2 regions of the Agromyces neolithicus genome follow, and region 2 is predicted to be linked to the other one. Evidence: predicted binding sites of a transcription regulator. Region 2 holds the regulator's gene; the other holds the start of a gene.
What was found. Region 2 encodes LexA, which represses DNA repair genes until DNA is damaged. Its sites were predicted from a motif close to TCGAACANNTGTTCGA; they were not measured.

Region 1: a site for LexA is predicted at 2,631-2,646, ahead of ABD164_RS05560 (HNH endonuclease signature motif containing protein). Genes of this name have one in related genera too.

Annotation. Positions count from the first base shown of each region.
Region 1 is NZ_BAAANJ010000004.1:54,495-59,652, reverse strand. Features, by position in the region: gene ABD164_RS05575 (molybdopterin molybdotransferase MoeA) at 60-1,355, opposite strand; gene ABD164_RS05570 (MoaD/ThiS family protein) at 1,370-1,618, opposite strand; gene ABD164_RS05565 (SRPBCC family protein) at 1,866-2,324, opposite strand; gene ABD164_RS05560 (HNH endonuclease signature motif containing protein) at 2,666-4,066, shown strand; gene ABD164_RS05555 (ThiF family adenylyltransferase) at 4,111-5,158, shown strand, end outside.
Region 2 is NZ_BAAANJ010000002.1:53,111-58,268, reverse strand. Features, by position in the region: gene ABD164_RS03500 (Kelch repeat-containing protein) at 12-1,133, shown strand; gene ABD164_RS03495 (alpha/beta fold hydrolase) at 1,130-1,981, shown strand; gene lexA (transcriptional repressor LexA) at 2,030-2,743, opposite strand; gene ABD164_RS03485 (LysM peptidoglycan-binding domain-containing protein) at 2,976-3,371, shown strand; gene ABD164_RS03480 (histidinol-phosphate transaminase) at 3,418-4,518, shown strand; gene hisB (imidazoleglycerol-phosphate dehydratase HisB) at 4,515-5,129, shown strand; gene hisH (imidazole glycerol phosphate synthase subunit HisH) at 5,126-5,158, shown strand, end outside.

The sequences.
Region 1 (5,158 bases), on a different contig from region 2:
TCGGGCACGGTCGTACCAGGCGCGGTCGTACCAGGCGCGGCGGCATCGAGCGGCGCGACTCAGTCATCGATCCTCCAGACGTCGACCGGCGCGCCGGCCGGCAGTTCGTCGACGCCGACCGGCAGGTGCACCAGCACGGTCGCATTCGCGTAGGCATGCAGCAGGTGCGAGCTCGGTGCTCCGACCTCGACCGCGCCGTTGCCGTCGATGACGCCGCGGCGCACCTGGTGCTTGCCCATGGGCGAGGTCACCGGGTGGGCGAGCTTGAGGTGCGCGCGGGGGCGGTCGGGGGCGAGGCCGGCGAACGCGCGCAACACGGGTCGCAGGAACAGCTCGAACGAGACGAGTGCGCTCACCGGGTTGCCGGGGAACGTCACGACGGGCACGCCGGGGGTTCCGGGCGAGAGGATGACCCGGCCGAGTCCCTGCGGGCCCCCTGGCTGGATGCCGACCCTCACGAACTCGACGCCCCGATCAGCCAGCGCGTCGCGCACGACCTCGAACGCACCGGCACTCACTCCGCCCGTCGTGATCACGAGGTCGACGAGTCCGGCTTCGGCCTCGAGGGCGTTGACGACGGCGTCGGGGTCGTCGGGCGTGAGCGCGTCGCGCACGAGCGCGCCGGCCTCTTCGATCGCGGCGCGAAGCATCGGGGTGTTCGCATCGTGGATCTGCCCCGGTTCGAGCGGCGCGCCCGCCGGGCGCAGCTCGTGCCCGGTCGACAGCAGCAGCACCGTGATGCGGCGGCGCAACGCGACCTCGGTGATGCCGGCGGCGGCGAGCGTGCCGAGCTGGGCGGGCCCGAGGCGCGTGCCCGCGGGAAGCAGCACGGCGCCGCGGGCGACGTCGGTGCCGATCGCGCGCACGAACGTGCCCGGCTCGACCGGGTGCGCGAACCGCACGGTGGTGCCGGCCGGCACGTCGTGGGCGCCGTTGCCGAGGCCCGGGAATCGCGCGGGATCGGCCGCCTCGACGGGCACGATCGCGTCAGCGCCGAGCGGCACGGCCGCGCCCGTCATCACGGGCGACGCCGTGCCGCGCGCGTGCGTTCGGATCGGGTCCCCCGCCGCGGTGGTGCGCCCGACGGGCAGTTCGACGGGCTTCTCGGGCCGGGCGGCCGCGAGGTCGGCCGAAGCGACCGCGTACCCGTCCATCTGCGAGTTCGCGAACGCGGGCAGGTCGCCGGGGGCGAGCACGTCGTGCGCGAGTACCCGCCCATGGGCGCGCACTCGGCCGTGAGGGCCTGCGACGGCGTCGAGCGCGAGCACCTCTGCATCGTCGGCCGCCTCGAGCGACGCATGCAGCGGGGCGAGCAGCTCGCGCACCGCGCGTTGGTGTTCGACGAACGTGCGCATCGTGCCTCCGAGGCTCAGCCGCCGGCGAACGGCGGCAGGATGTCGACCCGGTCGGCGAGCGGATGTCCCGCCTCGCGCCGCACCGTGCCGTCGACCAGGAACGAACCCGAGCGCAGCACCCGTTCCATCGAGGTGCCGTAGCGCGCGATCAGTTCGTCGCGCAGTGCACCCAGGGTTGCCCCGCCGGTGAGTTCGAGCCGCTCTTCTTCGACGCCGGCCGCGTCGGCGGCGGCGGCGAAGTACCGAACGGTCACGAGTGTCATGGCCATGATGCTACTCGGCGCGACATGGCCACGGTCGGGTCGACCGCGAATACGGCGCCGCGAGACGTCGGCACCCGGAATCTGGCGCAGAACCCTCGAACACATGCTCTGGGTATCTGCTTGGGTGACGTCGGCGTGCGCATGGCGCAGGGCCACGGAGATCGGTTGTGGTCTCGCGCGATCCGCGGCGACGGTGCGGGGGTGCAGACCTGGATTCCATCTGCGGCGCGGCGAGCGCGGTCGTTCCTTAGGACGCCGCGGCTTCCGCTGCCTTCTTCAGGTCGGCGTTGACCTGCTCGAAGTTCTCGTCCAAGGGCGGGATCTTCCGGGCGACGAACGGGTAGAACGGGCCGCCGATGCGCTCGACGACGACCACTCGCGTGCCGCCAGCCTCGCCGCTGAGGGAGCACGTGCGAGTGAACATCGCATTGCCCAACGTCAGGCGCGAGTTTGGCTCGAACTCCTTGATCTTCAACGAAAACGTGCGGCTCGGGTCGAGTGTTGAGACGAGCTTGATCTTCGAGCCGAGGGCGATCTGGCCATCCAGGGAGACGACCGTCGAGTTCCACCTCGGGATCTCTGCTGCAGTGGTCAGCAGTCGCCATACCGTGGCGGCGTCGGCGTCGATGTGTTGGGCGATGCGGGTGGAGCGACTGAACGTGGTGCGGGTCGTCGAAGCGACTCCATCGGACGCAGTGGTGGACATGTGATTCCCCGTTCTCTGCCTGAGGCCGATTGTAGAGCGCACGGTCACCGTTGGAGCGGATTCGTCGGATCGGGTTCCGGCGGGACGCCGCCGAGGACGATGCCGACTCCTTCAGCGACAGATGAACCACCATCGGCGGCGCAGACGCGTCATGAGGTACATACTTGGCGCCAACCACGACCGCGTGCGCACAGAACACGACCCCGAGCAGCATTGCGCCCCATGCGACGCGATGGGCCGCCGGGCGTGACAGCGTCCGCTCCTGGCGACGACGATTGAGCGTCGAGCTTCACCTAAGCAGATCGGTAGAACACGTGTTCGATTTCTGGTATGCTCGGAACATGAGCGAAGACCGGTCGAATCCCAGATCAGATGGTGATTCTACCGGTCATGGCGCGGCCGGCTCCCCTGGTGAACGCTCGCCGTATGCGATTGCGCAAGACGGGCTTTCCGAGCTGGTCGGGGCGTCGGTGCACGCGCAGCGTATCGAGGCGATGCATGCGGCGTTGCGGGTCGATGTGCTCTTCCTCGCGGTGAGTTATGCGGTGCGCAGCGCCGAGGCGTTCGTCGCGGCATCCCTTTCGCCCGAGCGGCGACGCGAGATGGCTCGCCGGGCCGTGACCGCCGAGCTCGCGACCGCGCTGCACCTGCCCGAGCGCACGGTGCAACGCCAACTCGACGAGGCCACAGCCCTGTCGACCCGGCTGCCTGCGACACTCGGGGCATTGCGCGATGGGTCGATCACGATGGCGCATGCCCGGGTCGTCGTCGAGCAGACCACTGATCTCGGCGACGACGATCGTGACGCGTGTGCCCGGCTCGACGAGCTGCTCGCCGAGTTCTCGACATCGCACACCGCGGCCACCGTGCGGCGCAAAGCGCTGCGCCTGCGTGAACAGGTCATCTCCGAGACCATCGCCGAACGGCACCGCAAGGCCCGTGCGAAGCGGCGGGTCGAGTTCGAGGCCGCCGCCGACGGCATGGCCTGGCTGCACGCGTTCCTGCCCATCGACGACGCGAAACTGATCTTCGACCGCCTCGACCGGGTCGCGTGCGTGAACCGCGACGCGCGCAGGCCTGAAGAGGTGGCACCCGCGACGCACTCGTCGAGCGCCGAAACCACCGGCATCGACCAGGTTCGTGACGAACAGCTCACCGCCGATCAGGTACGCGCCGACACGGCCCGCGACCTGCTGCTCTACGGCACCCTCGATGATCAGTCGGCGCTGGCCGACGCGGTCGCCCGGGTACGGCCGAGCGTGCACCTCACCGTCCCGGTGCTCACCGCGATGGGCGAGTCCGAAGCTCCCGGCCTGCTCGAGGGCTACGGCCCGATCCCACCCGAGATGGCGCGACGCCTCGCAGCCCGGGCACCATCGTTCACCCGCATCCTGACCCACGCGGTCGCCGGTACCGTACTCGACGTCGACCGGCGCAGCTACCGCCCGCCGGCCGACCTCGCCCGCTGGCTCGAAGTCCGCGACGGCACCTGCCGATTCCCCGGCTGCAACCGCCCCGCCCGACGCAGCGACATCGACCACACCATCGACTACGCCGACAACGGTCGCACCGCCCACCACAACCTGGCGCACGTCTGCGCAGCGCACCACCATCTCAAACACGAGACCTCCTGGTCGGTACGACACATCGGCCAAGGCTCGCTCGAGTGGACCTCACCCGCGGGCAACACCCACGAGACGCACCCCGAGAACCCGATCCCAGACCGGCCACCGCCGTTCTGACCAGGTCGGGGCGCCTCCCCTCCGCGCGAACGTACAATTGCCGCATGCGCGCACGCCCGGCACCACTGGTCGAGCCGTCGGCGCCGCTCAACCCTGAGCGCATCGCCCGGTTCAGTCGCCAGATCATGCTGCCCGGCTTCGGCGAGCTCGCGCAGCGCCGCCTCGCCGCGGCACGGGTGCTCGTCGTCGGCGCGGGCGGGCTCGGCAGTGCCCTCGTGCCGTACCTCGCCGGTGCGGGCGTCGGCACGATCGGCATCGCCGACGACGACCTCGTCGAGCTCTCGAACCTGCACCGCCAGGTGAGCCACGGCCTCGCCGACGTGGGCCGCCCCAAGGTCGACTCGCTGGCCGACACCGTCGCCATGATCGACCCCGAATGCCGGGTGGTGCGCCACACCGAGCGGTTGAGCGCGGCGAACATCCGCGACATCCTCGCGCGGTACGACGTCGTCGTCGACGGCAGCGACAACTTCCCCACTCGCTACCTCACGAACGACGCCGCCCTGCTCGAGGGCAAGCCGCTCGTTTGGGGAGCGATCCTGCGGTACCACGGCCAGGTCGGCCTTGCGTGGCACGCGTATGGGCCGACGTATCGCGACCTGTTCCCGCTGCCGCCGTCGCCCGACGAGGTGCTCTCGTGCGAGCTCGGCGGCGTGCTGCCGAGCCTGTGCGCCACGGTCGGGGCGCTCATGGCCAATGAGGTCCTCAAGCTCGTCACCGGAATCGGCGAGCTGCTGCTCGGCCGGGTCATGACGATCGATGCGCTGTCGGGTCGCAGTCGCGAGATCGCGTACGAAGCGATAGCCGATGCCCCGGCGGTCACGTCGCTCATCGACTACGAGGTCTTCTGCGGCGTCGACGGCGCCGCGAGCGCGGCGCAGGCAGCGACATCCGGTGCCCCGATCTCAGCCGCCGAACTGCTGCGGCGCATGCGCAGCGGTGAGCCGCTGCGGCTGCTCGACGTGCGCGAACCCATCGAAGCCGCGTTGCGACGCATCGACGGCAGCGAACTCGTGCCCCTCGGCGAACTCGCCGCCGGAGCTGAACCCGTGCCGGGCGACGGCGCGCTCGTCGTGTACTGCGAGCAAGACA
Region 2 (5,158 bases):
TAACATTCGTCATGCGCACGTTCGGGATGGCGGCGCTGGTGGTCGTCGCGCTGTCGCTGACCGGGTGCACGGCGGGCGAGCAGCATGCGCCGGTGCCTGGTGCCACCGTCGACGGAGCAGACGCGATGCGGGCCGGGAACCGCGCCGCCCACACGGCGACCTCGCTCGCCGACGGTCGGATCCTGGTCGCGGGCGGATGTGTCGTCGACGGCTGCGGCACGGCGAGCGCCGATGCGATGATCATCGGCGCCGACGGGCGAACCGTGGTGCCGGTCGCACCTCTGAGCCTGCCACGCACGAACCACACGGCGAACCTGGTGCCCGACGGACGGGTGGTCGTCGTCGGCGGATTCCTCGGCGAGGGCGAGGGGGTCACCGGCTCGATCGATGTCCTCGATCCCGTCGGGGCGACGACGGCTCCGGCAGAGACGGTCGTGCCGCGCGGCGGCCACGCGGCGGCCGTCCTGCCCGACGGCCGCGTGCTCGTCGTCGGGGGCGACGCCGAGCCAGGTGGCTTCACCGCGAGTGCGGAGGTCTTCGACCCCGAGACCGGTGCGGTCGCGGCGGCGCGCCCCTTGCCGTGGGCGGCGGACGCCCTCGAGGCGACCTCGCTCGCCGACGGTCGCGTACTCGTCACGGGTGGCCGTGTCGATCGCGGTACCGGCACCGACGCGGCCGCCGTGTACGAACCTGATCGCGACGAATGGGTTGCGGTGGGATCGCTCGCGGTTCCCCGGTTCAAGCACTTCCAGGTGACGCTCTCAGACGGCCGGGTGCTCGTCGGCGGGGGCACAGCCGACGATCGCGGGCTCCATGCCTCGACCGAGGTCTTCGACCCCGCCGCAGGCGGCTTCTCGTCCGGCCCCGACCTCACGCAGCCGCGGTACAAGCTCTCGGGCGGCGCGCTCGCGCTCGCCGATGGTCGGGTGGTCGTCGGCGCCGGCGGCGACACTGTCGAGCTCATCGACGTCGCGGCGGGCACCTCGAGGGTGGTCGCGGAACTCGATACGACGGCCTCGTTCGCGACGGTCAGCCTGCTCGAGGACCAGTCGGTGCTCCTGCTCGGAGGCTACGACGACCGGATCGCTCTGACGGGCCTCATGCGCGAAGTGGCGATCCCGGATCGCCGATGAGATCGGCTGGCTCGCAGCGTCCATCCAGTTCGGTCGGGGGCGATGCCCAGCAGGGGAGGCTAGGTTCGCGTCATGCGCCTCGCACTTCACGAATCCGGCAGTGGCTCCAGGACCGCCATCCTCATCCACGGCATCATGTCGGATTCTCGGGCTTGGCACCGCGTGACCGCCGAACTCGAGGCCACGGGGGGTTCCGTGTGCTCGCGGTCGACCTCAGCGGACACGGCCGTAGCCCCCGCGCACTGCGCTACTCACCGGCAGCATGGGCCGACGACGTCGTCGAAACGGTCGCACCGCTGCTCGACGGTGCACCCGACGTGGTCATGGGGCACTCACTCGGCGGGCTCGTCGCGAGCCTGGTCGCCGATCGACTCGCGCCGCGCGCTGCGATCTACATCGATCCGGCCTTCGCGTTCCCGAAGGGCGTGAAGGGCTTGGCGTACAAGGCGTTCTTCGCGATGGCGCCGCGGCCGAAGCGATCGGCGCTCGTGCGCATGAACCCGAAGTGGAGCGCGGTCGACGTCGACATCGAGCTCGCGACGCTGCGCGACTGGGACAAGCGTACGATCCTGGGCTTCAGCGACACTCGACCGCTCGTTCCGCCGGCGAGGCTCGTCGCGCCGAGCCTTGTGCTGCTCGCCGAGAGGAGCCTGCTCATCACCGATCGGGTGGCTGCGCAGATGCGACGCCAGGGCATGACGGTGACGACGGTGCCCGGCACCGGTCACACCGTGTTCCGCGACGATCACGCGGGGTTCATGCGCGCGGTCACGGAGTGGCTTCGCGGAGTCGCACCCGCGACCGTGGGTGTGGCACGTGCCCTCGTGCCGGCACGGGTGACCGCCTGAGCCGACCGAGCCGACCGGCCTGAGCCCACTGCCGCGTGCTGGGTGGCGTCAGACGGCGCGCAGCACCGCCACGACCTTGCCGAGCACTTCGGCGTGATCGCCCACGATCGGTTCGAACGCGGTGTTGCGGGGGAGCAGCCAGGTGTGGCCGTCGCGCTGGCGGAACACCTTGACGGTGGCTTCGCCGTCGAGCATCGCGGCGACGATCTCGCCGTTCTCGGCCGTGCGCTGCGAACGCACCACGACCCAGTCGCCGTCGCAGATCGCGGCGTCGATCATCGAGTCGCCGACGACCTTCAAGATGAACAGCTCGCCCTTGCCGACGAGCTGCCGGGGGAGCGGGAAGACCTCGTCGATCTGCTGTTCGGCGGTGATCGGCACGCCTGCGGCGATACGGCCGACGAGGGGGACCATCGCCGCGTCGCCGACCGGCACCGGGTCGCCGGCGGCTTGGGGACGATCGTCGAGCCCCGGGAGTTCGATCAGCACCTCGAGCGCGCGCGGCCGGTTGGGGTCGCGCCGGAGGTAACCGGCGAGTTCGAGCTGATTGAGCTGGTGCGTGACGCTCGAGAGTGATGAGAGCCCGACGGCGTCGCCGATCTCGCGCATGCTCGGCGGATAACCCCGGCTCGCGACCGAACGCTGCACGACCTCGAGGATGGCGATCTGCTTCGCACTCAGGGTCTTTCGGCGTCGTGCCCGGCCGGTCTCACGCACGTCGTTGTCGGTGCTCACGGTCTCGCCCTTCGTCGAGGTCGCCATCGCGACCCAATGTCAGTGGTGTCTGGTCGACTGTCTTCCGGACATTCGAAACTGTATCCGCCCCGGGCGGCAGCGGCAAACATTCGTTCGAGTGTGTCGCCATATCCAGTGGCGAAGACATTCGGCGGTGAGGGGTTGCGGCTTCGAGCGTTCGAATGTATGTTCGGAACAGAGATTCGCATCCGGCCCTCCCGGCCGAGGGCCGGATGCGACTCGACTCAGGAGGTGTGACATGAGCGCAGCGATCGTGAATCCCGGCTTCCGCCCTCAGGCAAGCCTGCGGGCCACCCGAGCAGGGGCAGACCGTGAGACGCGCCCCGGGCGCCTGCGACTCACCCGGCGCGGCCGGGTCGTGTTCACCACCCTCGCGTCGATCCCTCTCGTGCTGTGGGCGATCGTCGCGGTGCTCTCCGCGGGTGGGGCTGCCGCCGATGTCGAGGGCGCCGCCGTCGGCGCGGGGCTCGAGTACGTCACCGTCGGCGCGGGCGACTCCCTCTGGGAGATCGCCGTGGCGCTCGATTCCTCCGCCGATCCGCGCGTCGTGATCGACGAGATCGTGCGGCTCAACGGTCTCGACGATGTGGTCATCGAGCCCGGGCAGCGCCTCGCGGTGCCGAACGCCGGCTGACGTCATACAGGGCATCGGCCCGAGTGCTCGTCGGTAGCATGGATCGGTGACGAGTCTCGACGACCTCCCCATCCGCGATGACCTCCGTGGGCGCACGCCGTACGGCGCTCCGCAAGCGCACGTGCCGGTCGCGCTCAACGTCAACGAGAACACGCACCCCATCCCCGAAGACGTGGCGCACGACATCGTCGCTCGCATCGCCGCGGCCATCCTGCGGCTCAACCGGTACCCCGACCGCGAGTTCAGCGAGCTCCGCTCGGCACTTGCCGCCTACCTCGGTCACGGCCTCACCTCCGAGCAGCTCTGGGCCGCCAACGGGTCGAATGAGGTGCTGCAGCACGTCATGCAGGCCTACGGGGGGCCGGGTCGTTCGGCGCTCGGCTTCGCGCCGACCTACTCCATGTACAGCCTGCTCGCGGCGGGCTCCGGCACCGAATGGATCGCCGCCTCCCGCGACGCGGGGTTCGAACTCAGCCCCGAGACCGCCCTCGCCGCGGTGCGCGAGCACGACCCCGACATCGTGCTGCTCTGCGCCCCGAACAATCCCACGGGTACCCCGCTCTCGATCGAGACGATCCGGGCCGTCGCCGACGCCGCGCGTGGCGTGGTCGTCGTCGATGAAGCGTATTTCGAGTTCGCCGATCCGGGCACGCCGAGTGCGCTGACCTTGCTCGACGGGCGCCCGCGGCTGCTCATCTCGCGCACCATGAGCAAGGCGTTCGCCTTCGCCGGAGCGCGGGTGGGCTACCTCGCCGGCGACCCGGCCGCGATCGACGCCCTGCGACTCGTGCGATTGCCCTACCACCTGTCGGCACTCACCCAGGCGGCCGCGCTCGGCGCGCTCGCACACGCCGACGAGATGCTCGCGATGGTCGACGAGATCCGCGGCCAGCGTCGACGCATCTCCGAGACGCTCGCCGAACTCGGGTTCGCGCCGGCCCGCAGCGGATCGAACTTCGTGCTCTTCGGCGGTGTCGACGATCCGCACGCGGTCTTCGAGCAACTGCTCGCACGGGGCATCCTGATTCGCGACATCGGCATTCCCGGCCACCTTCGCGTGACGGCCGGAACCGAGGCCGAGACGACCGCATTCCTCGAGGCGATCGCCGTCTTCGCGCCGGCGGGCCGCAATAAGATCGACGTATGAGCCCCCAGACGCCTGCGCGCACCGCACAAGTGCAGCGCGAGACGAGCGAGTCGAGCATCGATCTCTCGATCGATCTCGACGGCACCGGAACGAGCGACATCGAAACCGGGGTTCCGTTCTACGACCACATGCTCACGGCGTTCGCGAAGCACTCGCTCACCGATCTCACCGTGCGGGCGAACGGCGACGTCGACATCGACGTGCACCACACCGTCGAAGACACCGGCATCGTGCTCGGGCAGGCCATCAGGCAGGCGCTCGGCGACAAGCGCGGCATCTCGCGCTACGGCGACGCACTCGTTCCACTCGATGAGGCACTCGCCCAGGCGGTCGTCGACATCTCGGGCCGGCCGTTCCTCGTGCACTCCGGCGAGCCGGCCGGGTTCGAATACCACCTCATCGGCGGCCACTTCACCGGGTCGATGGTGCGCCACGTCTTCGAGGCCATCACGTTCAACGCCGGCCTCACCGTGCACGTCACCGTGCTGGGCGGCCGCGACCCGCACCACATCGCCGAGGCCGAGTTCAAGGCGTTCGCGCGCGCGTTCCGCCAGGCGAAGGCGCTCGACCCGCTCGTCTCGGGCATCCCGTCCACGAAGGGCGCCCTGTGAACCGCAGGCCCCGCGTCGCGCTGCTCGAC